DNA from 4 places in the Mesorhizobium sp. WSM4833 genome. Region 4 is predicted to be linked to each of the others. Evidence: riboswitches for the same ligand, from Rfam matches in the RefSeq annotation. Region 4 holds a riboswitch; each other region holds the start of a gene.
The links. Region 4 has a riboswitch for cobalamin ahead of bluB (5,6-dimethylbenzimidazole synthase). Riboswitches for the same ligand answer to the same signal wherever they lie in the genome.

Region 1 (7,948 bases), on a different contig from region 4:
ATGACGGTCGCCTTCTTCTTCGGCCGTTACGGGATGACCATCCTGTTTGCGCTGATTTCCTTCGCCGCGCTGCGCGAATTCGTGACGCTGACGCATACGCGCCGCAGCGACCATTGGGTGCTGCTCGGCATGTTCGGCATCATCATCCCGTTTCAGTACTGGCTGGTGTGGACCGCCTGGTACGGGCTCTTCGTCATCTTCATTCCGGTCTACTGCTTCCTCTTGATGCCGGCCATCACGGCGCTGCATGGCGACACCGAACGCTTCCTCGAGCGGATCGCCGCGCAGCAATGGGCGGTGATGATCTCGGTCTATTGCGTCAGCCACGTCCCCGCCCTGCTGACACTCGACGTGCCAGGCTTCGAAGGCCGCACCTTGCTGCTGATCGCCTTCCTGATCATCGTCGTGCAAGGCAGCGACGTGCTGCAGTACATCTTCGGCAAGCTGTTTGGTAAACACCGGTTTTCGCCGAACGTCTCGCCGTCGAAAACCTGGGAAGGGCTGATCGGCGGACTGGTGTCGGCGAGCCTGCTCGGCGCGCTGTTGTCGTTCGTGACGCCCTTCTCGCCGCTGCAGGCGGCAGGCGTGGCCTTCGTCGCCTGCTCGATGGGATTCCTAGGCGGGCTGGTCGCCTCGGCCATCAAGCGCGACCAGGGCGTCAAGGACTGGGGCCATCTCATCGAAGGCCATGGCGGCATGATGGACCGCACCGACAGCCTGGTCTTCGCCGCCCCGGTGTTCTTCCACATCGTGCGCTATTTCTGGACCGTGTGATCCGGCGACCGGTTGCCAAACGCGCTCAAAGCCGGTTGCGGATCAGCATGGTGACGACGAAGAACGCACCGACCGAGCTGGTGATGATGCCGATCGGCAGTTCCTGCGGCGGCAGCAGCGTTCGGGCCAGAAGATCGCTGGCCAGCAAAAGCACCGCGCCGAAGACGGCGCAGCTGGCAACCAGGCGCAGATGCAAGGGGCCTGCCAGCGGCCGCGACAGATGCGGGATCATCAGCCCGACGAAGCCGATGACCCCGGCGACAGAGACCAGGATCGCCGTCGAGAAGGCGGCGACGAGAAACGTCATTCGGCGCATGCGCGCCACTGGCACGCCAAGGCTTTCGGCGGCGTTTTCGCCGGCCAAGAAGGCATCGAGCCGGCGGTGGTTCCACAGCGCGTAAGCCAGAATGGTGCCCGCACCCAGCGCGCCCAACCAGATATTGTCCCAGCGCGCCAGGCCAAGGCCGCCCATCGTCCAAAACAACACGGAGTGGGCGGCGCGCTGGTCGCCGGCAAAGACCAGGTAGTTGGTCAAGGCGGTGAACATGAAGGACACGGCAAGGCCGGCGAGGATCAGCCGCTCCGGCCCTTGGCCCCTCACCCGCGCGACCAGCAGCAGGACGACGCCGGCGGCCAATATGCCGCCGGTGAAGGCCGCGACCGGCAACGTCCAGATGCCAAAGCTGTCGCCGAAGACGGTGATGACGGAAACAGCACCGGCGGCGGCGCCCGACGACAGGCCGAACAGGAACGGATCGGCGAGATCGTTGCGGGTCACTGTCTGCAGCAGCGCGCCGACTACGCCGAGGCCCGCGCCGACGCAGATGGCCAGGATCGTGCGCGGCAGCCGCAGATCGACGACGATCTTGCCGACCGGCCCGGACACGTCGTGCCCGCCTAAGCCGATTGCGCGGCCAAGCGCTGCTACAACGTCGGCCAGCGGGATCAGCGTCGAGCCATAGGCGATCGACAGCAGAGCGAGAGCGGCGATCGCCGCCGCTCCCGCCAGCATGGCCAACGCAAATGCCGGATGGCGCAAGCTCAAAATGCTTCCGGGTGCATGGCCTTGGCGATCTTGTCGATCGCTTCGATGTTGGCGGGTCCAGGCGTCAGCTCGGCGTAGCGGAGGGCGACGAAGCGCTCGTTCTTGACCGCGTCGGTCTCCTTCATGGCCGGATGCGCTTTCAGGAAATCGAGCAGCTTCCTGTAGCCGCCACCGTCCTGGTAATCGAGCAGGATGAGGAATTGCGGATTGCGCGACGCCACCGTTTCCCAATCTGTGTTGCCCCAGCTGGTGTCCATGTCAGCCATGATGTTGTCGCCGCCGGCGGCAGTTATCATGGCGCTGGGGATGGCGAACTTGCCTGCGGTGAACGGCTTGTCCTCGCCGGAATCGTAGAGGAACACCCGCGTGCCCTTGGCGCTGCCGACCTTGGCGGTGATGTCGGCGAGCTGCGCCTTCCAGCCAGAGACAAGCTTTTCCGCCTCTGTCTCCTTGCCGAAGATCTTGCCCAGCTTTTCGACGTCGCCATAGAGCAGGTCCATCGAGGCGGCGGGGCGGCTCTTGTCGAGATGGACGCAGCTTTCCGTCAGCACCAGCGTCTTGATGCCGTGCGGGGCAAGCGTGTCGGGCGTCACCTCGCCACCCGGCTTCATGCCGTAGTACCAGCCGGCGAAGAAGAAATCCGGCTCGACGGCCACGAGGTTTTCGAGCGTCGGATATTTCGGCGCCAGCTCCGGGATCGAACCCTGCTCTGCCTTGAATTCGGAACCGACCTTGTACCATCCGGTGATGCCCGTCAGGCCGACGATTGACGGCTGCAATTTCAGCGCGAAAGCCATCTCGGCCATGTTCAGATCATGGATGACAGCGCGCTTCGGCGGCGCGTCGAAGGTCAGCGGCTTGCCGCAGCTGTCGACGGTTACCGGGAAGGCGAAGGCGGTCGAGGTCAGCAGCGAGACGGCAAGCGAAAAAGCGAGGCGTTTCACGGGTATGCTCCTTGTGGGTGGGATCGGGTCGACTATGGAACGGCTTCAATCACGACGGCGGCGCGGCACGGTTCGGAACCTCGAACACCGTCAACTCTCGATCCTCGGTCGGATGGCGCAGGCGCAGCACATCGATGCCGAAAATCTCGCGGATCAGCTGTTGGGCCAGCGCTTCGCGCGGTGCGGCGAGCGCTTGCAGACGGGCATGGTTCATCACCGCCACCCTGGTGGCGAAGGGTGCTACCAGCGCCAGATCGTGCAGCACCGCGATCACCGTCATCTCAAAGCCTGCCACGAGGTCGAGCAGTTCGCCGCGGGCGCGCGGGTCCAGATGGTTGGTCGGTTCGTCGAGGAACAGGATTTTGGGCTGCTGGGCGATGGCGCGCGCCAGTTGGGCGCGCTGGCGCTCGCCGCCCGACAGCGAGCCGACGGTGCGGCCAAGCAGCGGCAGCAGGCCGGTCCGGCGCAGCGCATCGACGACAATGTCGCGTTCCTCGCGCCTGCGCCTCAGTCCGGCGTGCGGGACCCGGCCAAGCTCGACATAATCGATCACCGCCAGCCGTGGATCGGGCTGGTCGGTCTGGCCGACAACGGCGATATGCAGCGCCCGCTCGGCGGCCGAAATCCTGTCCAGCCGCCGCCCGCCAAGCTTCACCTCGCCGGAACTTGGCCGCAGCATGCCCGACAGCATGCGCAGCAGCGTCGTCTTGCCGGCGCCGTTGGGACCGATGATGGCAAGGCGATCGCCAGCGGCCACCGAGAAGCTGACCGCCTGGACCAGATTCCGCCCATTCGCCATGGCACAGAGGTCATGGGCTTCGAGAAGCGCTGCGCTCATCGGCTGCAGCCCGCCGGATTGCGGGGACGGCAAAGCGTGCGCATGGTGATGCGATGATCGATGGAGCCGTCCAACTTTCCGTCACTTTCCAAAACTGGCGACGGAAGGAAGCTGGCGAAGCGGCCGACAAGACCGGGACTCGCGTTTCCTCCCGGCACACCCCGTCCGGTCAACTCAGTGATGGCAGGTCTCCTGGCTCGCGGGTCGTTGCGCCATCCTGCCTTCCCAGCCTTGCCGGCCAGTGGCATTCACGGATTTTGCTAGCCGCTTACAGTTGCGGGGGCAGCCACGGCCTCGACCTGAACAGGCCTCACCGTGTTCCCTTTTCACCCCTCGCCTTTCGGCTCGGGGACCATCACCACTTCAGCGTAGATTTCCACCAAACGCTTCGCAATGGATTTCTCGGACGAAGTGGTGGGCCAGCTAACGGAAACAGGCATTGCACGCTCACTTTATGTAATAACATAACATTCTTAGGAGATGACGCGGCCCGCTGTCAAGCGAAAGCCCATGGGATCGGCGCAGATTGCACGGAATGCGCAATTTCGATCAAACTGGCCGCGCCAGGAAACGCCAAGATGATCCGGCCAATGCGAAAAGGAGCCCCATGAACCCGACCGAGAAAGCGCTGTGGTTCGTCGAGAGCCATCTGCCGGAGGCGATCTCGCTTGACGATGTCGCGCAAAGCAGCGGCGTGTCGCGTTTTCATGTGACGCGCGCCTTCGGCGCCGCAACCGGCCGCTCGGTGATGGGTTACATGCGCTCACGCCGGCTGACCGAGGCGGCGCGCAAGCTGGCCGGCGGAGCGCCCGACATCCTCGCCGTCGCGCTCGACGCCGGCTACAACTCGCATGAGGCGTTCACCCGTGCCTTCCGCGATCAGTTCGGCACCACGCCGGAACTGGTGCGCGCGCAAGGCTCGACCAACAACCTCGACCTCGTGGAGCCGATCCTGATGGACCAGTCCTTCCTCACCAATCTCGAACCACCGCGCTTCGAGACCAGCCGGCCGTTCCTGATCGCCGGCCTCGGCGAACGCTACAGCTGTGAAACCAGCGCCGGGATTCCGATGCAGTGGCAGCGTTTTGCACCCTATATCGGCAACATCCCCGGCGAGATCTCAGGCGTTTTCTACGGCGTGTGCCTTAACGGCGACGACGCGGGCAATTTCGACTATGTCGTCGGCGTCGAAGTGTCCGGCTTTGCGGATCTGCCGAAGGACTTCTATCGGGTGCGGGTGCCGGCGCAGAAATATGCGGTGTTCTCGCACCGCGAGCACATCTCATCCATCCGCCGGACGATCAACACGATCTGGAACAGTTGGCTGCCCGACTCCGGTCACGAAATCGCGGATGCACCGGAATTCGAGCGCTATGGACCGGAGTTCGATGCCCACAGCGGCAATGGCGGGCTGGAGATCTGGGTACCGGTGAAGGGGTAGCTCGATCACGCCATCGGCAGCGCCGGCCAGCGATCGATGACCTTTCCGCCGGAAAACACGGCGATCGACCCGAATTGCTGCAGCACGGCCTCGCTCTGCGTCGGCCTTAGAAACGCGTAGTCGCCTGGCCTTGCGGTCGCATCGGCAGGCAAGCCCATGAATTGCTGGTTGGAGGACAGGCCGAGCAGGCCGTTCGTCTTCATGCCTTGGGGGAAGACCGGCTCGGCCATCCACTTGCCGCCATAGAGATAGCAGCCCTTGCGCGGGAAGCGGCCGAGCGCCTGCAGCAGGCGGGTGACGGCCGGCGGGCCAGGCAGCATCGGCTCGACCACTTTCAGGATCGGCGTAGCGATGAAAGCCGCCGGCTGGAAGCCGTCGAGGCCTGGCGTATCGAAGTCGCTGGGCAGCACGAAGGCCGAGCCCATCGACACTTCATTGGCCGCGCCGCCACGATGAAGCAGTGCGGTCTTGCTGCCGCCGATGTTGAGGATACGGCGCTGGTCGGCGCCGAGACAGGCGACGAACGCCGCAGCCTGCGCCGACGCCTCCGCCAATGCCTTTGCCGGTCCGCCGAAAAGGCCGGGAATGAGCGGCGCATGCGCCTCGTAGGCCATGACGCCTTCGCAATGCAGCCGGGCCGGCAACGCGCTCAACGCCTTCGACAAGGCCGCGGGATCAGCAAAGCCGCCGCGATGCAGCCCGACATCGATCTCGAAAGCGATGCGCAGGCCGATGCCGAGTTCGTCAGCGAGAGCACCGTATTCCGCCAGTCTCTCCTCGCTGTCGATCAGCCAGCAGACACGCGACCAGTCGGCATCATCCTTCACCAGCGCAGCCCTTGCCGCACCGATCGGCATCGGCTTGCCGTAGAGCAGATCGGCATCCGGAAACGCCTTCAGCACCGCCTCGCTGATCGGCGGGTGGAAGGTCATGAAGCGCTCATGGCGAAGCGCCTTGCCTATATGCGCAAGCAGCGGCAGGCAGGCGAGCGATTTGTCGACCAGCCGCACGGCCAGGCCGGGATCCAGCCTCCCTTTTACCAGGGCAATGTTTCCGTCCAGCCGATCGCGGTCGAGCAGCAGGCAGGGTCGGAAGATGCCGGCGGTCTTCAGCGCATCCGAGAGGGTGGAAAAATAGGTGCTCATCATTCGATGCCGAACAGGCCGGCCATGTAGGGCGACACGAAGCGGTTTTCCGGATCGATGTCGCGGCGCACCGCCATGGCATCATCCCAGCGCGGGTAGAGCTTTTTCAGCTCCGCCGCTTTCAGGCTGTGCATCTTGCCCCAATGCGGCCGGCCGCCATGTCTGCGGAAGATCGGCTCTGCCGCCCGCATGAACGGCAAAGGATCGTTCGCGGCATCGTGGTGGATGGCGATGGAGCAGGTCGGCCTGTTGTAGAAGGGCGATAGCCAGAACTGATCGGGCGCGACCGAGCGCACCTCCATCGGGAAATAGACCTCGGGAAAACGCTTCTCGGTCAGCTCGATGATCTCGGCCAGCGCCTTCGGCCCTTCCTCGAACGGCAAATGATATTCCATCTCGTTGAACTTGGTCTGCCGGTCGCTGGCATAGACGTTGAGCCAGTCCTGCACGTAGTCCTCGGCGGGAAATTTGGCGGCCGCCGATCGGATCAGGCGGCCACGCAGCGATGGCAGCCAGGCAAGTGAAGTGCGCAGCCTGCGCAGTGTCCTCAAACCCGCCTCGTCCTCTTCCGGCGGCCGCGTGGTGGGTGCGGCATCGCTGAAATCGCTGGCGATGAACTGCGCATAGCCGGAAAACGGAATGTAGTAGAATTCGGCCGAGCGATGCGCGGCCATCATCGCCTCGAAATCACGCAGCATCTCGGTGATCGGCAGCACATATTTGCGGCGGCGCAACCGGTAGGTCGCGATGTTGTTCAGCGTCACTTCGGTGAGCACGCCGAAAGCGCCGAGCGCAACACCGATGGCGTGGATCATGTCCCGATCCCCTGCCCGCTTGAAGTCGCGGACCTTGCCAAGCCCGTCGACGATCTGCACCGTCTCCAGCTGCGTGTGATAGGCGCCGAGCGTCGGTCCCGAGCCGTGCGTGGCTGTGCCCAGCGCGCCGCCGATCGCCTGGCGGTCGATATCGCCCATGTTGGGCAGGCCCTGGCCAATGCCTTGCAGGATGTGCATGAGCGGGCCGAGCCGGGTCCCTGCCCGCACCCGCGCCTGATGTTTTTGCGCGTCGTGCGAGACCAGCCCTTCCAGTCTCTCCAGGGACAGGATCGTGCCCTGCGATTTCACCAGCGGTGTGAAGGAATGACCGGCGCCGGCAACGCGCACCGGGCCAGGCGCGCTCCGGACGAGATCACCGAGTTCACCGGCATCGCCGGGGCTGGCGATCAGCTTGGGCTCGGCACTTACGAAGCCCGACCAGTTGCTCCAAGTGTTCGACATGGCGCTCCCCGCTCAGGCAACCGCACGACGGCGACGTGACACAAGAACGAAGAGACCGAGCAGCGCCACGCTTGCCACCGCGCTGGCGGCGGCGAATTCCGGCACCGGCCGGAAATCCTTGCCATCGATGAGCAGCGACGCCGCAATCGGCCCGATCGCCAGGCCGAACAGTTGGGCTGCCGGCACCAGCAGCACGGCGGTGCGCGTCTCGTCGGCGGTGATCGCCAGACGGATCTGGTAGGGCACGATGAACAGCAGGATAAAGCCCATGGCCAGGGCAGCGACCCAGAACGTCGTCAGGCCGGGGCTGCTGGCAAGAACCAGGGAACTGACAAGCGCCACGACGCCGATCGCCGCGATGGCAAGGCGATAATCGATGCGCGCCTCGAACGCGGTCGCCGTCATCGCCCCCAGGACCTGCACCGCGAGGCTGGCCGAGACGATCAGGCCGACGGTACGGCCATCGATGCCGTATTGCGCGCCT
Region 2 (7,948 bases), on a different contig from region 4:
GAGTTCGCCATAGGCGATATCAGCCTCGTTCACGCGGCCGATCAGCTTCTCGCCGAGATAGTTCGACAGTTCGCTCAGGGATGCGGTCATGGATTTACCGTTCGATCGTGCCGGTGCGGCGGATCTTCTTCTGCAGGAGAAGAATGCCGTAGAGCAGCGCTTCGGCGCTCGGCGGGCAGCCGGGCACATAGATGTCGACCGGCACGATGCGGTCGCAGCCGCGCACCACCGAATAGGAATAGTGGTAATAGCCGCCGCCATTGGCGCAGGAGCCCATCGAGATGACGTAGCGCGGCTCCGGCATCTGGTCGTAGACCTTGCGCAGCGCCGGCGCCATCTTGTTGGTCAGCGTGCCGGCGACGATCATGATGTCGGACTGGCGCGGAGACGCGCGTGGCGCGACACCGAACCGCTCCGAATCATAGCGCGGCATCGAGGTGTGGATCATCTCGACCGCGCAGCAGGCGAGGCCGAACGTCATGAACATCAGCGACCCGCTGCGCGCCCAGGTGATGAGCGCCTCGGTCGAAGTGACCAGAAAGCCCTTGTCGGCCAACTCATTGTTGATCTCGAGGAAGAAGGGATCGTCCTCCCCCACCGGCCTGCCGGTGTTGGGATCGATGATGCCCTTGGGCTTCGGCGCGACGAGGGTGCCTGAACTGTCGTTCAATCCCATTCCAGCGCTCCTTTTTTCCATTCATAGGCAAAGCCGATGGTCAGCACCGCCAAAAAAACCATCATCGACCAGAAACCGAGCATTCCGATCTTCGAAAACGACACCGCCCACGGAAACAGGAAGGCTACTTCCAGGTCGAAGATGATGAACAGGATCGACACCAGGTAGAAACGGATGTCGAACTTCATGCGGGCGTCGTCGAACGAGTTGAAACCGCACTCGTAGGCGGAAAGCTTTTCGGGATCGGGATTGCGGTAGGCCACCAGGAAGGGCGCGGCCAGCAGCGCCAGGCCGACAACCAGCGCCACGCCTATGAACAGGACGATGGGCAGGTATGAGCTCAAGAGTGCGTTCATGCTCGGCTTTCCGTTGGCGCCAATCCACGTTGATTACAGCACCGGACCCTAATGCGGAAGCGTGACAGTTTAACCGCTGAACCGTTTTAAGGGCCTATGCTGCAACGCGGCGAGGGTTAGCGCAGCACTTCCAGCGAAGCAAGTCAAACCTTGTTCAAAACATCGACCTGGACGGCATATCGCGGCAAACTGGTCCGATCCGCTCCTGTTTGATTTCCTTCGCTTTTTACTCCACTTTTCTCTCCTGACATGGATGCCGCCAAAACCCTGCTAGCATGGGTTGGAATCAGCCATTCGACCCTCGGTCAAAACACGTCAAAGTGATACCTGCATGAAGGAAAAGATCTCGCTCCCGATGGCCCGGCGCATCGCCCTTGCCGCCCAGGGGTTCCTCGATCCTCGCCCGACCGGCACGCCCGACCGCCGGCATTTTGCCCGCACGCTCTCCCGCACCGGCCTATTGCAGATCGATTCCGTCAGCGCGGTGGTGCGCGCTCATTATATGCCGCTTTATTCGCGCCTTGGCCCCTACCCGCTCGCTCTGCTCGACAACGCGGCCGTGACGCGCAAGCGCATGGTTTTCGAATATTGGGCGCACGAGGCCTCCTTCCTGCCGGTCGAGACATACCCGCTGATGCGCTGGCGCATGCAGCGCGCCGAGCGGGGCGAGGAAATGTATCTGGGTCTCGCCAAATGGGGCCGCGAGCACGCCGCCTACATCGAAGAGATCTACCGCGAGGTCGCCGAACGCGGCCCGATCGCCGCTTCCGCGCTGGAGGGCCAGAAAGGTTCGGGCGGCTGGTGGGGCTGGAGCCATGCCAAACACGCCTTCGAATGGCTGTTCTGGGCCGGCCGCATCACCACGGCGCACCGCCGCGGTTTCGAGCGCTTCTATGACCTGCCCGAGCGCGTGCTGCCGCAGGCGATCCTCGATCTGCCGGTGCCGACGCCTGAGGACGCGCACCGCGAATTGCTGCGCATTTCCGCCCGCGCCCACGGCGTGGCGACTTCAGGCGATTTGCGCGATTATTTCCGCCTGTCGCCGGCCGATATGAAAGGCCGGTTGGAGGAACTGGTTGAAACGGGCGAGTTGCTGCCGGTGCGTGTCGAAGGCTGGGACAAGCCGGCCTATCTTCACCGGGACGCCCGTCTGCCGCGCAAAGTCGAGGCCCGCGCCTTGCTGGCACCCTTCGATCCGGTCGTCTTCGAGCGCTCGCGCACCGAGCGGCTGTTCGATTTCCACTACCGCATCGAGATCTACACACCTGCCGACAAGCGGCAGTATGGCTATTATGTCCTGCCGTTCCTGCTCGGCGACAGGATCGTGGCACGCGTCGACCTCAAGGCCGATCGCCCGGCCAGCATACTGCGCGTCCATGCAGCCTATGCGGAGCCCGGTGCGCCGCCTGAAACCGCTGCGGAGCTGTTCGAGGAATTGAAGCTGATGCAAGGTTGGCTCGGGCTCGAACGCATCGAAGTGACGCCTGCCGGGGATTTGGGGCCGGCGCTGGCCGACATAGCCGTGTCGTAAGCTCGCGTTGACACCGCCGCCCGCAAAAGCCTAAATCCGGTTCCAGATGGTCCCTTGCCCGCAACGGCAAGGGCTAAGAGGGAATGCGGTGCGGGGCAAAATCCCAAATCCGCGGCTGTCCCCGCAACTGTAAGCGAAGAGCCAAGGCCGAAAACCACTGGGAATTCCCGGGAAGGCGGCTACCCAAGGCGATGACTCGCGAGCCAGGAGACCTGCCGTCTGCGACTGTAGAATCCGATCGCCCGGCGGGTTTCCGGGCAAGGAGCCCGATCTTTGGACCACGACAGCAGTTTTTCGGCTGGCACAGCGGATATTTCGTCCGGCCATGATGATGCCTTGGCCGGCGTCACCATCATCGTCTGCGGCTCCTGCCGCAATGAGACCGGCTCCGACGCTCATCCCCGCGCCGGCGAGTTGCTGACGGACGACACGCGCCGCGCCGCCGCTGGCGACGATATCCGCATCCGCAGCGTCGAATGCCTTGGCAATTGCAAGCGGCGCCTCAGCGCCGCGATCCTGCGCGACGGCTGCTGGAGCTATGTCTTCGGCGACCTGACCGCGACCAGCGGCGCCGACCTCGTGACAGGCGCAAAGCTCTTCGCCACCTCGAAAGATGGCCTGATCCCGTGGCGTGGCCGCCCCGATAGCCTCAAGCGCGGCCTCGTGGCCCGCATTCCACCCATCGACATGCTGAAGGATTGACCATGACCACTTCCGTATCCCGCGTTCCCTGCACCGTCGTCACTGGCTTCCTCGGCGCCGGCAAGACGACGCTGGTCCGCCATCTCCTGGAAAACGCCGGCGGCAAGCGCATTGCCATCATCGTCAACGAATTCGGCGACATCGGCATCGACGGCGAGATTCTCCAAGGTTGCGGCATCGATACCTGTCCGGAGGAAAACATCGTCGAACTGGCCAATGGCTGTATCTGCTGCACTGTCGCCGATGATTTCGTCCCGGCGCTCGACCAAATCCTGTCGCTGACGCCGAAGGTCGACCATATCCTGATCGAAACCTCGGGCCTGGCACTGCCCAAGCCGCTGGTCCAGGCCTTTCAGTGGCCGAGCGTGAAAAGCCGGGTGACCGTCGATGGCGTCATCGCCGTGGTCGACGGGCCGGCATTGGCCGAAGGCCGCGTCGCCAACGACATGGAGGCCCTCCAGGCGCAGCGCGCCGGGGACGAGACGCTCGACCACGACGATCCGGTGGAAGAACTGTTCGAGGACCAGATCGCCTGCGCCGACCTGATCATCCTGTCGAAGAGCGACCTGATGGACGCCGCCGGCACCGCCCGCGCCAATGCCATCATTGGCGAACACTCCGCCCGCGCAGTGAAGATCGTGCCGACCTCGCATGGCAAGGTCGATCCCTCCGTGCTGCTCGGGCTCGGTCTCGCCGTCGAGGACGACATCGAGAACCGCAAATCCCATCATGACGGCGCCTTCGACCACGAGCATGACGACTTCGACACCTTCATTGTCGACATAGCCTCGGTCGCCAATCCCGATGAACTGGCAAAACGCGTCGCCACGGTCGCAGAAGAAGAGAACGTGCTGCGTGTAAAAGGCTTCGTCGAGGTCGGCGGCAAGCCGATGCGGCTGTTGCTGCAGGCCGTCGGGCCGCGCGTCAATCATTACTATGACCGTGCCTGGACCGCTGAGGATGACCGCCGTTCGCGCCTCGTCGTCATCGGCCTGAAGCGGCTGAACCGTCCGGCGATCGAGCGTATACTCGCCGGCTGATTTCGGACACGGGTCGCGATGCACATCCTCACCACGACATCCGCCTCGCTCGACGACCTCGCCGAGCCGGTCGATCTGCGGCAGACGCCGGCGGATATCGTGGCGCTGTCCTTCACCGACAGCGACCTCGCCGGACTGGCGGCAGCGTGGAAGGCCGACGCCGACCGCCTGCCCTCGATGCGGCTGGCCGCACTGCGCGACCTGCGCCATCCCATGTCCGTCGACCTCTGGGTCGACAGCGTCGCCCGCCATGCCAAGATCATCCTCGTGCGCATCCTCGGCGGCTATGACTGGTGGCGCTACGGCTGCGACCAGCTTGCCTCGACCGCCCGCGAACGCGGCATAAAACTGGCGCTGCTGCCCGGTGAATGCCGCGACGAGGATCTGCGCCTGATCGAAGCCTCGACGCTGCCGCGCGAGGAGTTGGACGGCCTGCTCGACTATTTCCGCGAGGGCGGCCCGGCGAATATGAGCGCACTGGTGCGGAAATTGGCGCGGCTGGCGGGGTCGGATGCGGAAGTTATCGGCCCGGTGGTGGTGCCGAAAGCTGGTTTTTACGTGCCTGGAAGTGGAGTTGTGGAGAAGCGGGACTTATCGAATGCTGGCGCTTACAACGTCAACGCTCCTATCATCCCCATCCTGTTCTATCGCTCGATGCTGCTGGCCGCCGATGTCGCGCCCATCGATGCGCTTGTTGAAGCGCTGCGGCAGCGCGGCATCGACCCAGTCCCGATCTTCGTCTCCAGCCTCAAGGACCCAACCTCCCTCGCCTTCGTGGAAACAGCACTGACGGCGCTGAAGCCCGCCGCCATCATCACCGCGACCGCTTTCGCCTCAGGCGCCGAACCCGGCATCGAAACGCTGTTCGACCGCGCCGGCGTGCCTGTCTTCCAGGTCATCGTCGCCACCACCCGCCGCGACATCTGGCAAAACAACCAGCGTGGCCTGGCACCCGCCGACCTCGCCATGCATGTCGTGCTGCCCGAACTCGACGGCCGCGTCCTCGCCGGCGCCATTTCCTTCAAGGGCGAGACCGAGACCGATCCCGCACTCGGCCACCGCGCCTTCGCCAACCGGCCGGAACCGGATCGCGTGGCGCAGGTCGCTGACCGCGTCGCGGCCTTCATCAAGTTGCAGGAGACACCCCGCGCCGGGCGCAAGCTGGCCATCCTGATCCCGGATTACCCTAGCGCTCCTGGTCGAACCGGCTATGCCGTCGGCCTCGACGTGCCGTCCAGCGTGCTCGCCATGCTGCATGACCTGAAGGAGCAGGGCTATGTGGTTGAGGGGATTCCGCAGACGCCGCGTGGGTTGCTGGATTTGCTGGAAGCCAGCGATACTGGATTGGCCTTAGATAACTACATTGCCTTCTCGACGGAGTTGCCGACTGCGGCAATTACTGCGGTCGAAGCCGCTTGGGGCAAAGCGGAAGACGAAACAGGTTTGCGCGGAAGCTTCCCCTTCCGCGCCGCCACCTTCGGCAACGTCACCATCGCCCTCGCCCCCGACCGCGGCCGCTCCGTCGACCGCCGCGCCGACTACCACGACCCGACGCTGCCCCCGCGCCATGCGCTGATCGCCTTCGGCCTCTGGCTGCGCAAGTCGCTCGGCGTCCACGCGCTGGTCCATGTCGGCGCCCATGGCACGCTTGAATGGCTGCCGGGCAAAACCGTTGCTCTGTCGGAAAACTGCTTTCCGGAGATCGTCACCGGTCCCCTGCCCGTCATCTATCCCTTCATCGTCTCCAACCCGGGCGAAGCGGCGCAGGCCAAGCGGCGCATTGCCGCCGTCACCCTTGGCCATTTGCCGCCACCGCTGACCGGCGCCGGGCTGGACGAAAACCAGCACAAGCTCGAGCGGCTGGTCGATGAATATGCCCAGGCCGACGGGCTCGACCGTCGCCGCCGTGACCGACTGGCGAAACTGATCGTCGACACCGCGCAAAAAACCGGTCTGGCCACCGAAGCCGGCGTCGCCACGACCGACGCGCCGGACGAGGCGCTGCGCCGCATCGACGCCTGGCTTTGCGATCTCAAGGATTTTGCCATCAAGGACGGGCTGCATATCTATGGCCGCGCTCCGGAGGATGAGCCCGACGCCATGCGGCGACAAAGCGCTGAAGCCGAGAAGACGGCGCTGCTTGCCGCGCTCAATGGCGGCCACGTCAAGGCCGGTCCGGCGGGCGCGCCTGCGCGCGGCCGCTCGGACGTCTTGCCCACCGGCCGCAATCTGTTCACCTCGGACCCGCGCACCATGCCGACGCCGACCGCCTATGATCTGGGCAAGGCCGCGGCGGAGGAAGTCGTGCGCGGCTACATGCAGTCGCATGGCGACTGGCCACGCTCGCTGGTCATCGATCTCTGGGGCTCGGCATCGCTGCGCACCGGCGGCGAGGAGATCGCTCAAGGCCTGGCGCTGATGGGCTGCCGGCCGCAATGGGATTTGGCCACCGGCCGCATCACCGGCATCGAAGTGCTGCCGCCGGCCACGCTCGGAAGGCCACGCGTCGATGTCACATGGCGCATATCGGGCCTGTTCCGCGACATGTTCCCGACCCAGATCGCGCTGATCGATGCCGCAGCCAACGCGGTTGCCGCGCGCGACGAGGAGGATTCGGAAAACCCGCTCGCGGCCAAAACCCGCGCCGACGGCAAGATCAGCCCGCGCATCTTCGGCACCTCGCCGGGCACCTATGGCACCGGCGTCGAGGATCTCATGTCCTCCGGCGACTGGGCGGCACGCGACGAAATCGGCCGCGCCTATCTCGACGCTACATCGCACGCCTATGGCGGCGCCGGGGGCGAAGGCATCTCGGCGCCCGGCGCCTTCGAGGGCCGCATCGCCGAAGCCGATCTTCTCGTCCACACCGGCGACGACCCCGGCCGCGACATCCTCGAGGGCTCCGCCGATGTGGCCTTCATCGGCGGCTTTTCCGCAGCACTTGCGGCGCTCGGCAGGAATGCCGACGTCATCGTGCTCGACACCACGGACCCGCAAAAGCCGAAGCCACGCTCGATCAGTGAGGCCGTAGCGCGCGTCGTGCGTGCCCGCGCCGTCAATCCACGCTTCATATCAGGCCAGATGCGGCACGGCCCGCGCGGTGCCTCCGAATTCGCCGAAACCGTCGACCGGCTGATTGGGTTCGCCGAAACCACGCACGCCATTTCGGGAACGCTGATCGAGGCGGTTCATGATGCCTATCTAGGCGATCCCATGGTCCGCGCCTTCATCCTGCGCGAAAACCCAGCCGCCGCAAAAATCATCGCCGAGCGCTTCCTGTCGGCGCGCCGGCGCGGCCTGTGGCATCCCCTGCGCAATTCCATCGACGGCGATTTGACAGCCCTGATTGCCGAGGCAGAAGCGCTTGGGGTGGCGGCATGAACGCCTTCTCGCGCCGCGGCGCCTGTCCGGCTTTGTCGGCGCCGATGCAAACCGGCGACGGCCTGCTGGTGCGGCTCAACCCGGTTGCTGGGGGGATGTCGCCAGAGTCGTTGATCGGACTAGCCGAATCCGCTTTGCGGCACGGCAACGGCATCATGGAAGTCACCGCGCGCGGCAGCCTGCAGATACGCGGGCTGACGGCGCAAAGTGCTGCGCTGCTGGCGGCGGAGGTCGATGCGCTTGATATCGCGGTGCGCACCGG
Region 3 (7,948 bases), on a different contig from region 4:
GAGCGATTGAAGGCGCTGTTCGGCTGTGAACACGCCAACGTGCAGCCTTATTCCGGCTCGCCGGCCAATCAGGCTGTCTGTCGAGCGCTGTTGTGCCCGGGAGACAAGATGATGGGCTTGACCCTCCCCGGCGGGGGGCATCTGACGCACGGTTGGGCGGTGAACTTCTCCGGCACTGACTATCAGCGAGTTCCGTACGGGCTGCACGAAAAGACACAGCAGATTGACCATGACCGCTTGCGCGAGACAGCCAAACGGGAACGACCGAAGCTCATTTGGGTCGGCGGAACTGCTTATCCGCGCATCTTTGACTACGAGGCAATGGCCGACATTGCTTCGGAGGTGAACGCCTATCTGGTGGCCGACATCGCCCACATCAGCGGCCTCATTGTCGCAGGAGTGCATCCAAACCCTGTTGGCCGTTGCGATGGGGTCACCAGCACCTCTCACAAATCGCTCCGCGGCCCTCGCGGTGGCTTCATCTTGTCAAGGAATGAAGACCGCTATCAGGCGCTCTACCATTCCAAGAGCAAACACAATCTGGCCAAACGCATAGACCGTGCCGTGTTCCCTCTCCTCCAGGGCGGACCGCACATGAATACGATTGCCGCGCTTGCTGTCGCTCTGCACGAAGCAGGCAATGCATCCTTCCGTGTGTACGGTCAGCAGATCGTCAACAACGCCAAGGCTCTGGCCCAGGCGCTTCTGGAGCGAGGTTATGAACTCGTCACTGGGGGCACTGACAATCACATGCTGATCCTTGATCTTAGGGACCGGCCGCTGTCTGGGAAAGACTATGCCGAGCGATTGTCGCAAGCAGGGATCATTACGAACTTCAACATGGTGCCGGGCGACCGGCGCCATCCCGCGCTCACCAGCGGCATACGCTTAGGCACGCCAGCAGTAACGTCTGTGGGCATGCGCGAGGCGGAGATGGTGCAGATCGCAGCCTTCATCGACCTGGTTTGCCGCCAGCCCGATGATTCGGACGTCCATGCCCGCGTGCGCAGAGACGTTGCCGATTTCTGCGCTGCGTTCGACGTGCCTGGCATCTCCGACAGGTAAGGCGGCCGGATCAACTGTCACATCCAATTCCAACGTTTGAAGCGAGGACATTCCATGACCAGACAATTCGTGTTCTCTTCCGAATCCGTCGGCGCGGGACATCCCGACAAGATGGCCGACAATATCTCAGATGGCGTGCTTGATGCGATCCTTCGCAAGGATCCTAAGGCCCGAGTTGCTTGTGAAGCGTTGGTGAAGTCAGGGATGGTCGTTCTGGCTGGCGAGATCACCAGCCACACGCAGATCGATTACAGCCAAGTTGCCCGCGATATCATTTTGGACATTGGATATGACGACGATGCGATCGGCTTTGACGGCCGTCGTTGCGCCGTGATTTTGGCCTTGACCGAGCAGTCGCCCGACATCAGCCAGGGCGTCGACGAGGGACGAGGGCAGGATCTCGATCAGGGAGCAGGGGATCAGGGCCTCATGTTCGGGTACGCGTGCAACGAGACCGAAACATTGATGCCGTTGCCAATCCAACTTGCTCACGATTTGACAAAAAAACAGGCAGAGGTGCGCCAAACCGGACGCCTTGGCTGGCTTCGCCCGGACGTTAAATCTCAAGTCTCCGTCCGCTATGAGGGTTTGCGCCCGGTAGCGCTTGATACCATAGTCCTGTCGACGCAGCATGACGAGGAGGTCTCACAAGCCACGGTCCGCGAAGGCGTCATTGAGGAGATCATAAGGCCGGTCTTGCCTCACGACGACCTGGATACGACGAGGATAAGGTTCCTGGTCAATCCAACAGGCCGGTTCGTGGTCGGTGGGCCGCGCGGCGACTGCGGGCTCACCGGACGCAAGATCATCGTCGATTCCTACGGCGGGATGGGGCGTCACGGCGGTGGCGCCTTTTCGGGCAAGGACCCGTCGAAGGTTGATCGATCGGCCGCCTATGCGGCGCGGCACGTCGCAAAAAACGTCGTTGCCAGCGGCCTTGCGGAGGTCTGCGAGGTTCAGCTTGCTTACGCGATCGGTGTCGCCGCGCCGGTCTCTGTCCTCGTCAATACATTCGGAACCGCAAAGATTGATGAAAAGAGGATCGAGCGCGCCGTCCTTGAGCTTTTCGATCTCCGGCCGAAAGGCATCATTAAGGCGCTTGATCTCTTACGGCCGATTTACCGCAAGACCGCGACATACGGACACTTCGGCCGCGAAGAGCCGGAGTTCAGCTGGGAAAAGACGGACAGAGCTGACGAGCTGTTGCGAGAGGCAGGACCGGCAGCCGCGTGAGGCGCCGGTATTGGACGCGTCGGCATAGGGCGACCCATTCCACACTCATAAGAAACACCCGGTCGGGCGTGGCAGAAAGCCGGCAGGTTCCAAGGCGGAGACATTGATGCCGGATTATGACGTGCTTTGCATCGGCAATGCCATTGTCGACATCATCGCCCAGTGCGACGACGCTTTTCTCGAGACAAACGGCATCATCAAGGGTGCGATGAACCTCATCGACACCAAGCGCGCCGAGCTGCTCTACAGCCACATGGGACCGGCGATCGAGGCCTCGGGTGGCAGCGCCGGCAACACGGCGGCTGGCGTCGCCTCCTTCGGCGGACGCGCCGCCTTCTTCGGAAAGGTCTCCAACGATGCGCTGGGCGAAATCTACGCCCACGACATCCATGCGCAGGGCGTCGCCTTCGACACCACGCCGCTCAAGGGTGAGCCGCCGACGGCGCGCTCGATGATCTTCGTCACGCCCGACGGCGAGCGCTCGATGAACACCTATCTCGGCGCCTGCGTCGAGCTTGGCCCTGAGGATGTCGAGGCCGACAAGGCGTCTGGCGCCAAGGTCACCTATTTCGAAGGCTATCTGTGGGACCCGCCGCGCGCCAAGGAGGCAATCCGCCAGACGGCGAAGCTGGCGCACGCGGCGGGCCGCGAAGTGTCGATGACCCTGTCGGATTCGTTCTGCGTCGACCGCTACCGCGACGAATTCCTCGAGCTGATGCGTTCGGGCACGGTCGACATCGTCTTTGCCAACAGCCACGAGATCAAATCGCTCTACCAGACATCCTCGTTCGACGAGGCGCTGGCGCAGATCCGCAAGGATTGCCGGATAGCCGCCGTGACCCGCTCGGAAAAAGGCTCTGTCATCGTGCGCGGCGACGAGACCGTGGTGATCAAGGCGACCGCGATCAAGGAACTGGTCGACACGACGGGCGCCGGCGATCTCTATGCCGCCGGCTTCCTGCATGGCTATACGCAAGGCCGCGACCTGCAAACCTGCGGCGACCTTGGCTCACTGGCGGCCGGCTTGGTGATCCAGCAGATCGGCCCCCGGCCACGGCAAAATTTGCGCCGCGAGGCTGAGCAGGCGGGGTTGTTGTAGGGCAGCATCTCGGCCACGTATTGCCCACCTTTCCCTTTTGCAGGCTGTCCAGGCAAGCGCGTGTAAATCGAACGCGTACCAGTCCGAGAAGCATGCCGGTTTTTCTCCAAATTTCTGATTGTTGAGGCTCAGGAACATTGGCGCACTTCGGGCCAGTACTGCCGCCCGATGATGAATGGCCAACACGCGCCCTTTGACGAAGTCGTTTTGAGACGGGATCGTACAAGAGGCAGATTGCCCGAGGGGCGAGCCACAGTCTGCAAACATCGGAGCCGCAGAATGCTCAGCTCTACGGCGACATGGGACGTGGAACAAGCCGCAGGCGAACAATTCACATAAACACATAAACATTTCTTTATACGGAATTGACAAGAAATTGGGCTGCTGCGATTGTTCGCATGTCGTGGTTCTCCGCAAGGCGTTGCCGTAGCGGAGCTAAGAGGGAAGCCGGTACATGCCGGCGCTGCCCCCGCAACTGTAAGCGGCGAGCCAAACCCAACAATGTCATTGGGGCGAATGCCCCGGGAAGACGGGGCAGAGGCTGTGACCCGCGAGCCAGGAGACCTGCCTCGGTAAACAACGTCCACAGGCGGGGTGTCTGGTGGCTGCGGCAGCTCGGCGTTGATGCCGGCCTGCTAGCGCCTTCCTTGCCCCCCGCCCCAACCATCGGGGTATGGAATGAATGTCTCCCAGCAAGTTCCCATAGCAACGCTTGGCGTGCCGCGTATCGGTCGCCGGCGAGAACTGAAATTCGCTCTCGAAAGCTACTGGTCCGGAAAATCGTCTGCTGCCAACCTTCTGGCGACGGCGAAGGCACTGCGTGCCGCCAGTTGGAGCGAGCAGCACGACCGCGGCGTGTCGAAAATCCCGTCGAACGATTTCTCACTTTATGACCATGTGCTCGACACCGCGGCAATGGTCGGCGCCGTGCCAGCTCGTTACGGCTGGACGGGCGGCGAGGTCCCGCTCGACATCTACTTCGCGATGGCGCGCGGCACGCAAGGCGATACCGCGGGTTGCGGACAGGCCAGTCACGGGCATGCAGTTCAGGGGCAGCGCGTAACCGCGATGGAAATGACCAAATGGTTCGACACGAACTACCACTACATCGTGCCGGAGCTGGGCGACGATCAGACCTTCGCCCTCTCGTCAACCAAACCAGTCGATCACTTTCTGGAGGCAAAAGAGCTCGGCATCCATACACGCCCGGTCATCCTTGGACCGGTGACCTTCCTCAAGCTGGCGAAGTCTCCCGATCAGGGCTTTAATCCCATAGCGCTGCTACCGCGGCTGCTGCCCGTCTACGAGCAACTCCTGCAGAGGCTGGAACTCTCGGGGGCCGACTGGGTGCAGATTGATGAGCCGGCGCTTGTGCTCGACCTTAACCCGAACGAACGAGCTGCCTTCGAATTCACCTACGGCCAGCTGTCGAATGCCGCGCCCAAGTTGAAAATTATGTTGGCTACCTATTTCGGGCCGTTGGGAAACAATCTCGAGACCGCGGTTTCGCTGGGCCTGGCGGGCCTGCATCTCGACCTCGTGCGCGCTCCCGAGCAATTGGAGACGATTGGTCGGCTCGCACCGAAGGATCTGGTGCTCTCGCTTGGCTTGATCGATGGCCGCAATGTCTGGCGCGCGAACCTGACCGCCATTCTCGACCGCATCAAGCCGGTCATCGCCGGTTGGCCGCTCGACCGCGTCGAAATTGCGCCTTCCTGCTCGCTGCTTCACGTGCCGATGGACCTGCGGATGGAGACCGCGCTCGTTGTAGACGTCCGTTCGTGGCTGGCATTCGCCGCCCAGAAGACTGAAGAGCTGCTCGTGCTGGCCCAAGCCTTGTCCGAAGGCTGGGAGGCCGTAACAGGCGGGCTGAAGGCTTCTGATGAGGCGGCCGCCGCGCGCGCAATGTCGACAAAGGCCCATGATCCGCTCGTCCGCGGGCGAGTCAGCAGCATTGACGGCGCCATGAAGCAACGAAAGAGCGCATTTGCCAAGCGCTCGAGAGTCCAGGCTGACACGCTCGCCCTGCCGTTGTTCCCGACGACGACCATCGGGTCCTTCCCGCAGACGCCCGAGGTGCGCAGGGCACGCTCCGCTCATGCGAAGGGTCGGCTGAGCTATATCGACTATCAGACCTTCCTGAAGAAGGAGACTGAGTGGGCCGTCCGTTGGCAGGAGGAGATCGGGCTCGACGTGCTGGTACATGGCGAGTTCGAACGAAACGACATGGTGCAGCATTTCGGCGAGCAGTTGTCCGGCCTCGCCTTCACCCAGCATGGCTGGGTGCAAAGTTACGGCTCCCGGCTCGTGCGCCCTCCCATCATCTTCGGCGACGTATCGCGGCCCAATCCGATGACGGTTCTCTGGTGGCAATTTGCCCAGTCGCTGACGAAAAAGCCGGTGAAGGGCATGCTCACGGGCCCAGTGACGATTCTTAACTGGTCTTTTGTTCGCGACGACGTACCTCGCGCCGAGGTCTGCCGCCAGATTGCACTCGCCATGCGCGATGAAGTGGCCGACCTCGAAAGAGCTGGCGCAAGAGTGATCCAGATCGATGAGGCTGCGTTTCGCGAAGGCTTGCCCCTGCGGAAGTCCGAGTGGAAGCATTATCTCGGCTGGGCTGTCGAATGCTTCCGGCTCGCCTCGACGGGTGTAGAGGACGCGACTCAAATTCACACCCACATGTGCTATTCGGAGTTCAATGAAATCATCGACTCGATTGCTGAACTGGACGCGGACGTGATTTCAATCGAGACGTCGCGCTCCAAAATGGAACTGCTGGACGCCTTCACCAAGTCGAAATATCCGAACGAAATCGGTCCCGGCGTCTACGACATTCACTCGCCACGTGTCCCCGAGATCGGCGAGATCTTGCATCTTGCCCAACTGGCTCGCGAGCGACTGTCGGACGGCCAACTGTGGGTGAATCCGGACTGCGGCCTCAAAACAAGGAAATGGGAAGAGGTCCGCCCTGCCCTCATCAACATGATCGCTGCAGCCTGCGCGCTGCGGGAGAAAGTGCAGGCGCAGGCCGCTGGGCCACTGTGACGGCAAACATGTGACCCGCGGGCCTCGCGGATAATTTGAGGCAGAAAGGACGGCAGCGAAAAGCCGCGAAGACGTCGGTCGACGCGTGCGAGTCCACCCTTGTCGTCCAGCCGAAGGCCGCTGGACGGCTGAGCGGCGGGGCACGATTTGGGACGCCGATTCTGGTCCGAGGACGGATGATTTCGGCCTCGAAATGGAGGAAGGCGGTTTTGTCCGTGAGCTTCTGCCTCACAGGGCCAGCGGCCGACAGACGCGAGGGATCAACGCTTGCAGATGCCGCCTGAGCACTGGCACTATCGAGATATCGGCGGCGAGGTCGACCCATCAAGAGCGTCGGTGTCGATTTGACTGCGTCGCATGTGGCGGACATCGACAAAATAGCCATACCGCCCAGCCGCAAGCTGCGACCATTCCTCATCGTTTCAATTGAAGCCGGCTGCATCTGGCACGGCGTGTGCTCCGCTCCTGCTGAAGTTCCGCTAGGACAGAGCTTTTCACGCGCGCACGGCTCGCGGTGGTGTGTTGCTTCGACACAAACGCCCCCGTGGACATTACGATCGGTCCAAGAATTCAGCTGTGCTCTCCGAGCCTATCTTTCCGTCATGCAGGCTACCCGAGCAGTCGGGAGGAGTGGAACCAACCAAGTTGTAAGGAGCACCTGATGTCTGACATGATGAAGGCACTGGTGAAGGCCAAGGCCGAACCGGGCATCTGGATGGAAGAGGTGCCGGTGCCGGAGATCGGCCCCAACGACGTGCTGATCAAGATCAAGAAGACGGCGATCTGCGGCACCGACGTGCACATCTACAATTGGGACCAGTGGGCGCAAAAGACGGTGCCGGTGCCGATGGTGACGGGCCATGAATTCGTCGGCACCGTTGCCAATTTCGGCGCAGCGGTCACCGAATACAAGGTCGGCCAGCGCGTGTCGGGCGAAGGCCACATCGTCTGCGGCCATTGCCGCAACTGTCGCGCCGGGCGAGGGCATCTGTGCCGCAACACGCTCGGCGTCGGCGTCAACCGGCCGGGTGCCTTCGGTGAGTATCTGGCGATCCCGCAGCACAATGTCGTGCCGATCCCCGATGATGTGCCCGACGAGATCGCGGCGATCTTCGATCCGTTGGGCAATGCCGTGCACACGGCACTCTCCTTCGATCTGGTCGGCGAGGACGTGCTGGTTACCGGCGCCGGGCCGATCGGGATCATGGGCGCGCTGGTGGCGCAATGTGTGGGCGCGCGAAAAGTCGTCATCACCGACATCAACCCGGTGCGGCTGGCGCTGGCGAAAAAACTCGGCGTCCAGCATGTTGTCGACGCCTCGAAGGAAAAACTGCGCGACGTCATGCCGGCGCTCGGCATGACCGAGGGTTTTGATGTCGGCCTCGAAATGTCAGGCGCCGCCCCCGCTTTTCGCGACATGATCGACGCCATGAACAATGGCGGCAAGATCGCCATTCTGGGCATCGCGCCGACCGGTTTCGAGATCGACTGGAACAAGGTCAT
Region 4 (7,948 bases):
AGATCAGCCGGTCGTCCGGGGTGTTGAAGACATAGTGCAGCGCCACCGTCAGCTCGACCACGCCAAGGCCGGCGCCCAGATGACCACCCGTGCGGGATACCGCGTCGACCAGTTCGGCGCGAAGCTCGGACGCCAGTTGCGGCAGCTCACTCTCGGCAAGCATGCGCAGGTCGGCCGGGATGCGGGCCTTGTCGAGAAGCGGCGTATGCGGCGTTGCGTTCACGGTGCTCAGGCTTTCGGTTGATGGGCGAAATAGGCCGCCGGCCGGCGAAAGTAAATGCGTGTCAGTGACGCGGATCAGACTGTGGTCTTTTGCTTCTATGCAGGTCGTTTCCCCAAAACCGGGCCACTTTGGGCGACAGGCATCAGCTTTCCGGCAGCGGAATGAACTCTTCCTCGTCTCCTGGAACGATGTCGAAGCGGCCTGTCTTCCATTCCTCTTTCGCCTGTTCGATACGCTCTTTCGACGACGAGACGAAATTCCACCAGATGTAACGCTTCGAACCAAGAGAGGCGCCGCCGAACAGCATGAAATGCGCCCCGGTCTGCGACGACACGACGATCTCGTCACCGGGACGGAACACCAGCAGCCGTTCGGCTGGGAACACATCGCCCGAAATCGAGACCTCGCCTTCCAGCGTGTAAATGGCGCGCTCTTCCGCATCGGCAGGGATTTTCACGCTGGCGCCGGGCGCCAGGCGCAGGTCGGCGTAGAGCGTCTCCGAATCGGCCCTGACCGGGGACCGTAATCCTTGGAAATCGCCGATGATGAGGCGCCCGTTGACGCCTTCGGCATCAATCTCGGGAAGCCTGACCGCTCCTGTGTTCTCGAACACAGGAGCCACCTCTTCCTTGTCGTCCGGCAGCGCCAGCCATGTCTGCAGGCCGGATACCGACATCGGCGCGCCACGCAGTTCCTCCGGCGTACGCTCCGAATGGACGATGCCGCGGCCGGCGGTCATCAAATTCACGTCGCCGGGCTGAATGACCATTTCGGTGCCGAGGGAGTCGCGGTGCCGGATCTTGCCGTCGAACAGATAGGTGACCGTCGACAGTCCGATATGCGGATGCGGACGGACGTCCAGCGCCTGGCCGGCCCGCAGGATCGCGGGACCCATGCGGTCGAAGAAGATGAACGGACCGACCAACCGCCTTTTTGCCGTTGGCAGGGCACGGCGCACCTGAAAACCACCGATGTCCTTGGCGTTCGGAACGACCATCAATTCGATCTGATCGCTGGCGAACGCATCGCCCACCTCAGGGTCTTTCCCGGGGAAGAAGCTCATGGACTCTCCTTGTCGGTGGTCGAAGGCCGCCTGGCCGCATCAGGCAAAGCGGATGGCCGCCTTTGCCCGCAGCTTGGCCGCCACCTCTTCGCGATTGCGCGGATGCTGATGGGTTTCCAGGGAATCGAGCAGTTCGCGCGCCGAGGCCGCGATGGCGTCGACGGCATGATCGAAGGCGTGCTGGTTCTGCTTCGAGGGTCGCGTCGTTCCGCTCAGCTTGCGGACGAACTGAAGGGCCGCGTCGCGCACCTCGTCATTGGTTGCCGGCGGATCAAAATTGAACAGGGTCTTGATGTTTCTGCACATCGCTTCCGTATCTCCTCTTGTCCTTGAGCTGTTTCAATCGCAACGAGTTATAGCCTCGATCATGATCATGTCCAAAAACCGGTGAGGCGAGGCCATCGTTCGGACCGGCCTCAATCCGCGTCGAGGGGCTCCGTTCCAACCGGCTTGCCGTCGCGCGACAGCCTGATCTTCTCGACCTTGTCCTCGGCGGCCTTCAGCAGCCGGTCGCAATGCGCCTTCAGCGCCTCGCCACGTTCATAGATCCTGATCGACTGGTCGAGCGGCACGTCGCCACGCTCCAGATCATCGACGATCTTCTCCAGCGCATCGAGTGCCTGCTCGAAGCTCATCGCCTTGACGTCTTCGTTGGTCTCACCAGCCATCATTCATCCTTTCATCAGTCGCCCGACATGGGCGGCGACCGAAAATGCCAATCCCTGCAGATCGTAGCCGCCCTCGAGCAGGCTGACGAGCCGGTTGCCGCTGTGGCGTGCCGCGCGCTGCATCAACTGGCCGGTCGCCCAATCGAAATCATCCTCGGTCAGATTGATCTCGGCCAGCGGATCGCGGTGGTGCGCGTCGAACCCGGCCGAAATGATGATCAGGTCGGGCGCGAAATTGTCGAGCGCGGGCAGGACGCGCGACAGGAAGGCATCGCGAAACACTTCGCTGCCGGTCTGCGGCGCCAGCGGTGCGTTGACGATGTTGCCGGCGCCCGTTTCGGTCTTCGCTCCGGTGCCGGGATAAAGCGGCATCTGGTGTGTCGAGCAATAGAGCACCGAGGGATCGTCCCAGAAAATATCCTGCGTGCCATTGCCGTGATGCACGTCCCAGTCGACGATGGCAACGCGCTCGACACCGTGTTTCTTCTGCGCATAACGCGCCGCGATCGCCGCCGTGTTGAACAGGCAGAAGCCCATGGCCGTGGTCTTTTCGGCATGATGGCCGGGCGGCCGGGCGGCGACGAAGACGTTGTCGGCGCGGCCCGAAAAGACATCATCGACGGCGGCGTTGGCGGCGCCGATCGCGGTGATCGCCGCTTGCCAGCTCTTCGGACTGGCAGTGGTGTCGGCATCGATGCGGGCAATCCCCTCGTCGGGAATGGCGGCGCGCACGCGGGCGACGAAATCGGCGGGATGCGCGTAGAGGATGGTGGCCTCGTCGCCTTCCGGCGCCTGGATACGATCGAGCCCGGCAAAGGCTTCCTCATCGAGCACGCGCTCGATGGCACGCAGGCGGTCGGGCCGCTCGGGATGTCCGGGCGGCGTGAGATGCTCGAGGAAGATCGGATGCGTGTAGAGACGGGTGGTCATCGTCCTAATCTAGTGACCCGGATCGACAAAGGCCATGCACGGCCGGCCGATGACTGGGGAAAATCGCGCCTGCGTCCATTCGTGTCGCCGCAGGCATTGGCCTCGCCGGCGCTTCGGCGTAAAGTCCTTGGCACTGCCTGGTGCCCGCCGCAAGCGGGAGAATCGGGAACACGGTTGAATTCCGTGGCGTGCCCAACGCTGTGAGGGGGACCGCGCCGGTAAATGCCACTGTCGATGACGGGAAGGCACCGGACGCGGGTTGATCCCAAGCCAGAAGACCGGCCTGGCAGGCATCGTCATCCGCATGGTCAGGCGGATGACATCAGAGCGACGTGCGTCCATTTGGACGCACAACGTACGCTCTGACCGTTTTGAATCTGCAATCGCAAGGGGACAAGCGATGCCGGAACATATGACCGCTGCCATTGACGATGGATTTGACCAGAATGCGCGCGATGCGGTCTATCGCGCCATGTTCACGCGGCGCGACGTGCGCAGCCATTTCCTGCCCACCGCGATCGATGACGACGTGCTGGCGCGGCTGCTGCTTGCCGCCCATCACGCGCCATCGGTCGGCTTCATGCAGCCATGGAATTTCATTGTCATTCGTGACATCGAGCGACGCGAAAGGGTGCGCGACCTGTTCCTGGCCGCGCGCGAGCAGGAACTGCCGGCGATCGAGGCGGAAAAACAGGCGCTGTACCGCAAGCTCAAGCTGGAAGGCATCTGCGAAAGCGCGCTCAACATCTGCATCACTTGCGACCGGCAGCGCTCGAAAGGTTCGCCGCTGGGACGCTGGCACAATCCGGAGATGGATCTCTACAGCACCGTCTGCGCAGTGCAGAATTTCTGGCTGGCCGCGCGTGCCGAGGGCGTTGGCGTCGGCTGGGTGAGCATCATCGAGGCTGAGGCGCTGAAGCGGCTGTTGGCCATTCCGGATCACGTAACGCCAATCGCCTATCTCTGCGTCGGCCGTGTTTCCGAGTTCGCTTCCAAACCGGACCTTGAAACGCATGGTTGGGGACGGCGGCTGCCGCTGCCGGAACTGATCATGAGCGAGACGTTTTCCGGGCAAGGCGAGACACAGCTGAAGTCCACCGTGGCGCGCCTCAACACCGTTTCTGCCGCACCAGACACCACCTGCCCGGCCGATCAGGGTGTGGCGCCGGCCGTACCCCAGCGCGAACCGCCGAAGGAGGCGAGCGCCTTGTCCTTGAGCTCCCTGAACTTCGACGACGCCTCGGCCAACCGGGCGTCCCAGGCCGGATCCGGCATCTGGCCCGCGATGGTCTTGAAATAGACCTGCATCAGGCAAGCGATGGCGAAAGGCTCGATGAAGGCCGCCTTGAACGCCCAGGCGAAGACGATGGCGAGCACGAAGGCCCAGCCGGCGAGCTGGCCGGGCATCAGGAACAGAATGGCGCCGGCAGGCGCCAGCATCATCAGAAAGATGACGAACGACACGCCCCACATGATGACCGCCAGCCAGACGGCGTTCTTGACCATGACCTTGCCGTTCTGGGCATAGAGCACGACGCCTTGGCGCGCCGTCTCGAAGGGTGAGGCTGAATTGATGCGGATGTTGTAGCCGAGGATGATCTCGTCGACATAGGTCAGCGACAGGCGGATCACCGTGTTGATGAAGGAGACCAGGCCGCTCAGGCCCGGTATCGGCAGGAAGGCGGCGATACCGCCGAGCAGGCCGGTGATGGCGCGGATGGCACCCTTGACGAGTTGGTCGACGACGAAAAGGATATTGGCCTCGGCAAAACGCTGGGTCACGACATCCCTGGCGTAGGCGATCTGGTCCTGACCGCCGGGAATGTCGCGGCCGTCGATCAGATGAACCATGACGGCGATGTGGCCGGCCTTGACGATATAGAGGATGTATTCGCGGATCCAGTAGACCGCGATCGAGACGATGCCAAACCCGACCACGCCGCCCCACAGGGCAAAGGACATGGGCCCATCGGGATCGGTGGAGATATGGCCGACACCATAGCCGACCGAGGCACCGGTGCCGGTCGCCATGATGTAGGCCAGCGTGATGCCGAAATAGACGATCATACGAAAGACGATGAACGGCCAGGTCCGCATCATGATGGACACCGACCGGCCGATCTCGAAATCCCACATGTGCCCCGAATCTCCGCCTCAGAGATGGTGGAAGAGGATGAACTCAACCCGGCGATTGTCAATTGCCGGCCCCTGACGCCGAAGCGCGACGAATTCGGGGCAACGGTTTTCTTTCGCAGCCTTTCGCCGGCGCGTTGTCTGACGGAGCATCAAACGAAAAACCCGCCTGTGCGGCGGGTCACCGGCGCAAATCAGCACCATGGACGAATATGTACCTTAGCTGAGGGCAGGTGTCAAGAAAAAATTCCTATCGGGAACAGATGCCGGCACGAAAGCTCCGGTGGGAACTCAATTCGACTGCGGATCCGGCTTCTTGAGCAGGCCTTCGAGCAGTTGCTTGAACGCCGTCACCACCTTCTTGGACGTCGCTTCGGGGTCGTCCGAATTGGCGATCCGTTGCGCTGCCTGGCTGCTCGCTCCGTTGATCAGTCGCGAGGCCGTCTCGGGGTCGAGGCTCGAGACAACGACCCCCTCCTCCTGCAGCGCGGTCAGATGGTCGGTCATTGACACGATGCACGCACTGGCATTCGGCCATTGCGCTGGATCCCCCAGCACGGCCGGGCCATCCCGGAACATGATGCGCTGGATTTCCGGCTCCAGCGCCATCTCGATATAGGTCGAGCACTCGTCGACGAAATGCTGCCAGCGGGTCGGCGCTCTCGACGCGACCTCATTGATGCGCGCCGCCATCTCGCCGTCGATCTGGGCTATGACCGCCTGCAGCAGCCCCTTCTTGTCGCCAAAATGATGATAGAGCGCGCCGCGCGTCAGCCCGGCCGAAGCGGTGAAATCATCCATCGAGGCTTCCGCATAGCCTGTTGTGCCGAAGGCATGGCGGGCCGCCGCGATCAGCTTTGCGCGCGTCTCGGCGATCATCTCCTTGCGGGGTCTGTGCATGGCTTCTGGCCCTATTCACATACGTAACGTATGCCAATTGACATACGCGGCGTATGCTCTATTTAACAATCATACGCTTCGTATGTAATTGCCGAATCGTCCTTTGTCGAGGAACCACCCATGCAAAATCCCTATTCGGAAATCTTTCGTGCCCCCGGAGCCAAGGGCTTTGCGGCCGCCGGATTCATGGCGCGCCTGCCGATCGCCATGGCGCCCATCGGCATCGTGGCGATGCTGTCGCAGACGCGTGGCGAATACTGGCTGGCCGGAGCCGTCTCGGCAACATACGCTCTGGCCAACGCTTTCGTTGCGCCGCAGATATCGAGACTGGTGGACCGCCTGGGCCAGACACGGATCGTCGTGCCCACCACCATCATCGCGGTGCTGGCTTTCGCCGTCCTGATAGCGGCGGCCAACCAGGACTGGCCGGTGTGGACGCTGTTCGTGTCGGCCCTACTGGCCGCGGCCATGCCAAGCATGCCGGCGATGGTGCGGGCGCGCTGGACAGAGATTTTCCGCGGACGGCCGCAGATGAACACCGCATTCGCCTTCGAGTCCGCGGCCGATGAACTGGTCTATATCGCCGGGGCATCGCTATCGGTCGGTCTCAGTGCTGCCCTGTTCCCGGAAGCCGGCGTTCTGGTGAGCACATTATTTCTCGCATTCGGATCAGCGGCCTTCATCCTGCAACGCTCGACGGAGCCGCAAGTGCGGCCGGTGGACCATGGCTCAAGCGGCTCGGCGATCCGCCTGCGGCCGGTTCAGATCATCACCTTCGCCCTGATCTTCATCGGCGCGACCTTCGCGACGACGGAAGTCAGCACCGTGGCGATCACCAAGGAGCTTGGCCAGCCCGGCGCCGCCAGCCTTGTCATCGGCGTTTACGCGCTGGGATCGTTCGTGCTCGGCATCATCGTCGGCGCGCTCAGCCTGAAGGCGCCGCTGCAACGCCAGTTGGCCATCGCAGTCGCCCTCGTCGCGCTCGGCACGCTGTTGCCGCTCACCGCCGACACCGTGCCACTGCTGGCGCTGACTGTGTTCATCAGCGGCGTGGCGATCTCGCCGACCTTCATCACCGCCTTCGGCCTGATCGAGCGGCATGTGCCGGAGGCGATGCTGACCGAAGGCATTACCTGGGTCATGACCGGCATCGGCATCGGCATGGCGCTCGGCTCGTTCGCGGCCGGCGCGGTGGTCGATGCGTTCGGTGCCCAGAACGGGTTCTGGGTCTCTGTGGCTTCAGGCACGATCGCGCTGGCCACGGTGCTGCTTGGCCAGCGCAGCCTTGCCACGGCTGAGTGCGAGATGGACGGATGCGAAGCAGCCGCGATTGCTGCGGAATAGTTCCGGCGCGCCCGGGCCTTAGGCCGGGCGCGCCGCTCTAGGCGGCCGGGCCTGAAATATTGACTCTTCTTGGGTGCGCCAATGCCAAAACTATCGTTGGCGCCCCATGCAACATCACCTCTTTTTCGAAGACGAAGCCACATTTCTCCAGCACCCGTCGCGAAGCCGGATTGGCGGGGCGGACGAGGCCGACAACCCGATCGGCACGCAAGGGGCCGAACGCGGTGCGCAGTGCTTCCGTCACCAATTCCGTGGCATAGCCATGTCCCCAGCTCGCCGGATGAAGATGATAGGACAGGTTCAGACCGTCGAAATCCGCCGATACCGTGACGCCGCCGAAGCCGACCAGCTTTTCGTCCGCCTCGACCGCCCAGCGGCCAAAGCCGTGCTTGTCCCAATGACCGATGTCGCGCGTCAGCCGCGCGGCGCTCTGCTGGGCTGTATCCGGGACAGGGTCCGGACGATGAGCAACAAGCTCCCGGCGCGAAAAGAGGTCGATCAGGAAATCCAGATCAGCCTCTTCTGGGCGGCGCAGCAAAAGCCGCTCGCTGCGCTGGCTGGAAGGCAGAGACGCATTCATCCGTCTTCTCCGGCAACCGGATCGGCGGGAGGCTCAGAGGATCTCCGTCTTGGCGATGTGGATGCCAAAACCTTCGAGGCCGACATAGTGGCGTTCGCGCGAGGCGA

Region 1: linked by a shared signal. The riboswitch ahead of AC0L2D_RS13065 (ABC transporter ATP-binding protein) and the one ahead of bluB (5,6-dimethylbenzimidazole synthase) in region 4 are both predicted to bind cobalamin.
Region 2: linked by a shared signal. The riboswitch ahead of AC0L2D_RS01655 (DUF1636 family protein) and the one ahead of bluB (5,6-dimethylbenzimidazole synthase) in region 4 are both predicted to bind cobalamin.
Region 3: linked by a shared signal. The riboswitch ahead of metE (5-methyltetrahydropteroyltriglutamate--homocysteine S-methyltransferase) and the one ahead of bluB (5,6-dimethylbenzimidazole synthase) in region 4 are both predicted to bind cobalamin.

Annotation. Positions count from the first base shown of each region.
Region 1 covers NZ_JBVVQG010000006.1:3,490-11,437, reverse strand. The annotation lists gene AC0L2D_RS13080 (phosphatidate cytidylyltransferase) at 1-774, shown strand, start outside; gene AC0L2D_RS13075 (FecCD family ABC transporter permease) at 800-1,786, opposite strand; gene AC0L2D_RS13070 (ABC transporter substrate-binding protein) at 1,816-2,763, opposite strand; gene AC0L2D_RS13065 (ABC transporter ATP-binding protein) at 2,813-3,601, opposite strand; cobalamin riboswitch at 3,767-3,973, opposite strand; gene AC0L2D_RS13060 (AraC family transcriptional regulator) at 4,209-5,042, shown strand; gene AC0L2D_RS13055 (alanine racemase) at 5,048-6,187, opposite strand; gene AC0L2D_RS13050 (D-arabinono-1,4-lactone oxidase) at 6,187-7,464, opposite strand; gene AC0L2D_RS13045 (MFS transporter) at 7,477-7,948, opposite strand, start outside.
Region 2 covers NZ_JBVVQG010000001.1:324,439-332,386, forward strand. The annotation lists gene AC0L2D_RS01635 (NADH-quinone oxidoreductase subunit C) at 1-90, opposite strand, end outside; gene AC0L2D_RS01640 (NuoB/complex I 20 kDa subunit family protein) at 95-676, opposite strand; gene AC0L2D_RS01645 (NADH-quinone oxidoreductase subunit A) at 667-1,032, opposite strand; gene AC0L2D_RS01650 (winged helix-turn-helix domain-containing protein) at 1,364-2,563, shown strand; cobalamin riboswitch at 2,594-2,797, shown strand; gene AC0L2D_RS01655 (DUF1636 family protein) at 2,837-3,265, shown strand; gene cobW (cobalamin biosynthesis protein CobW) at 3,268-4,305, shown strand; gene cobN (cobaltochelatase subunit CobN) at 4,324-7,686, shown strand; gene cobG (precorrin-3B synthase) at 7,683-7,948, shown strand, end outside.
Region 3 covers NZ_JBVVQG010000020.1:21,650-29,597, reverse strand. The annotation lists gene AC0L2D_RS28405 (serine hydroxymethyltransferase) at 1-1,065, shown strand, start outside; gene metK (methionine adenosyltransferase) at 1,120-2,298, shown strand; gene AC0L2D_RS28395 (adenosine kinase) at 2,405-3,397, shown strand; cobalamin riboswitch at 3,785-3,983, shown strand; gene metE (5-methyltetrahydropteroyltriglutamate--homocysteine S-methyltransferase) at 4,100-6,445, shown strand; gene tdh (L-threonine 3-dehydrogenase) at 7,107-7,948, shown strand, end outside.
Region 4 covers NZ_JBVVQG010000015.1:136,106-144,053, forward strand. The annotation lists gene dxs (1-deoxy-D-xylulose-5-phosphate synthase) at 1-223, opposite strand, end outside; gene AC0L2D_RS25960 (pirin family protein) at 366-1,286, opposite strand; gene AC0L2D_RS25965 (DUF2277 domain-containing protein) at 1,326-1,592, opposite strand; gene AC0L2D_RS25970 (exodeoxyribonuclease VII small subunit) at 1,703-1,954, opposite strand; gene AC0L2D_RS25975 (histone deacetylase family protein) at 1,958-2,884, opposite strand; cobalamin riboswitch at 3,006-3,185, shown strand; partial or broken gene bluB (5,6-dimethylbenzimidazole synthase) at 3,297-3,914, shown strand; gene AC0L2D_RS25985 (hypothetical protein) at 4,037-5,020, opposite strand; gene AC0L2D_RS25990 (TetR/AcrR family transcriptional regulator) at 5,309-5,917, opposite strand; gene AC0L2D_RS25995 (MFS transporter) at 6,038-7,261, shown strand; gene AC0L2D_RS26000 (GNAT family N-acetyltransferase) at 7,299-7,841, opposite strand; gene ribB (3,4-dihydroxy-2-butanone-4-phosphate synthase) at 7,875-7,948, opposite strand, start outside.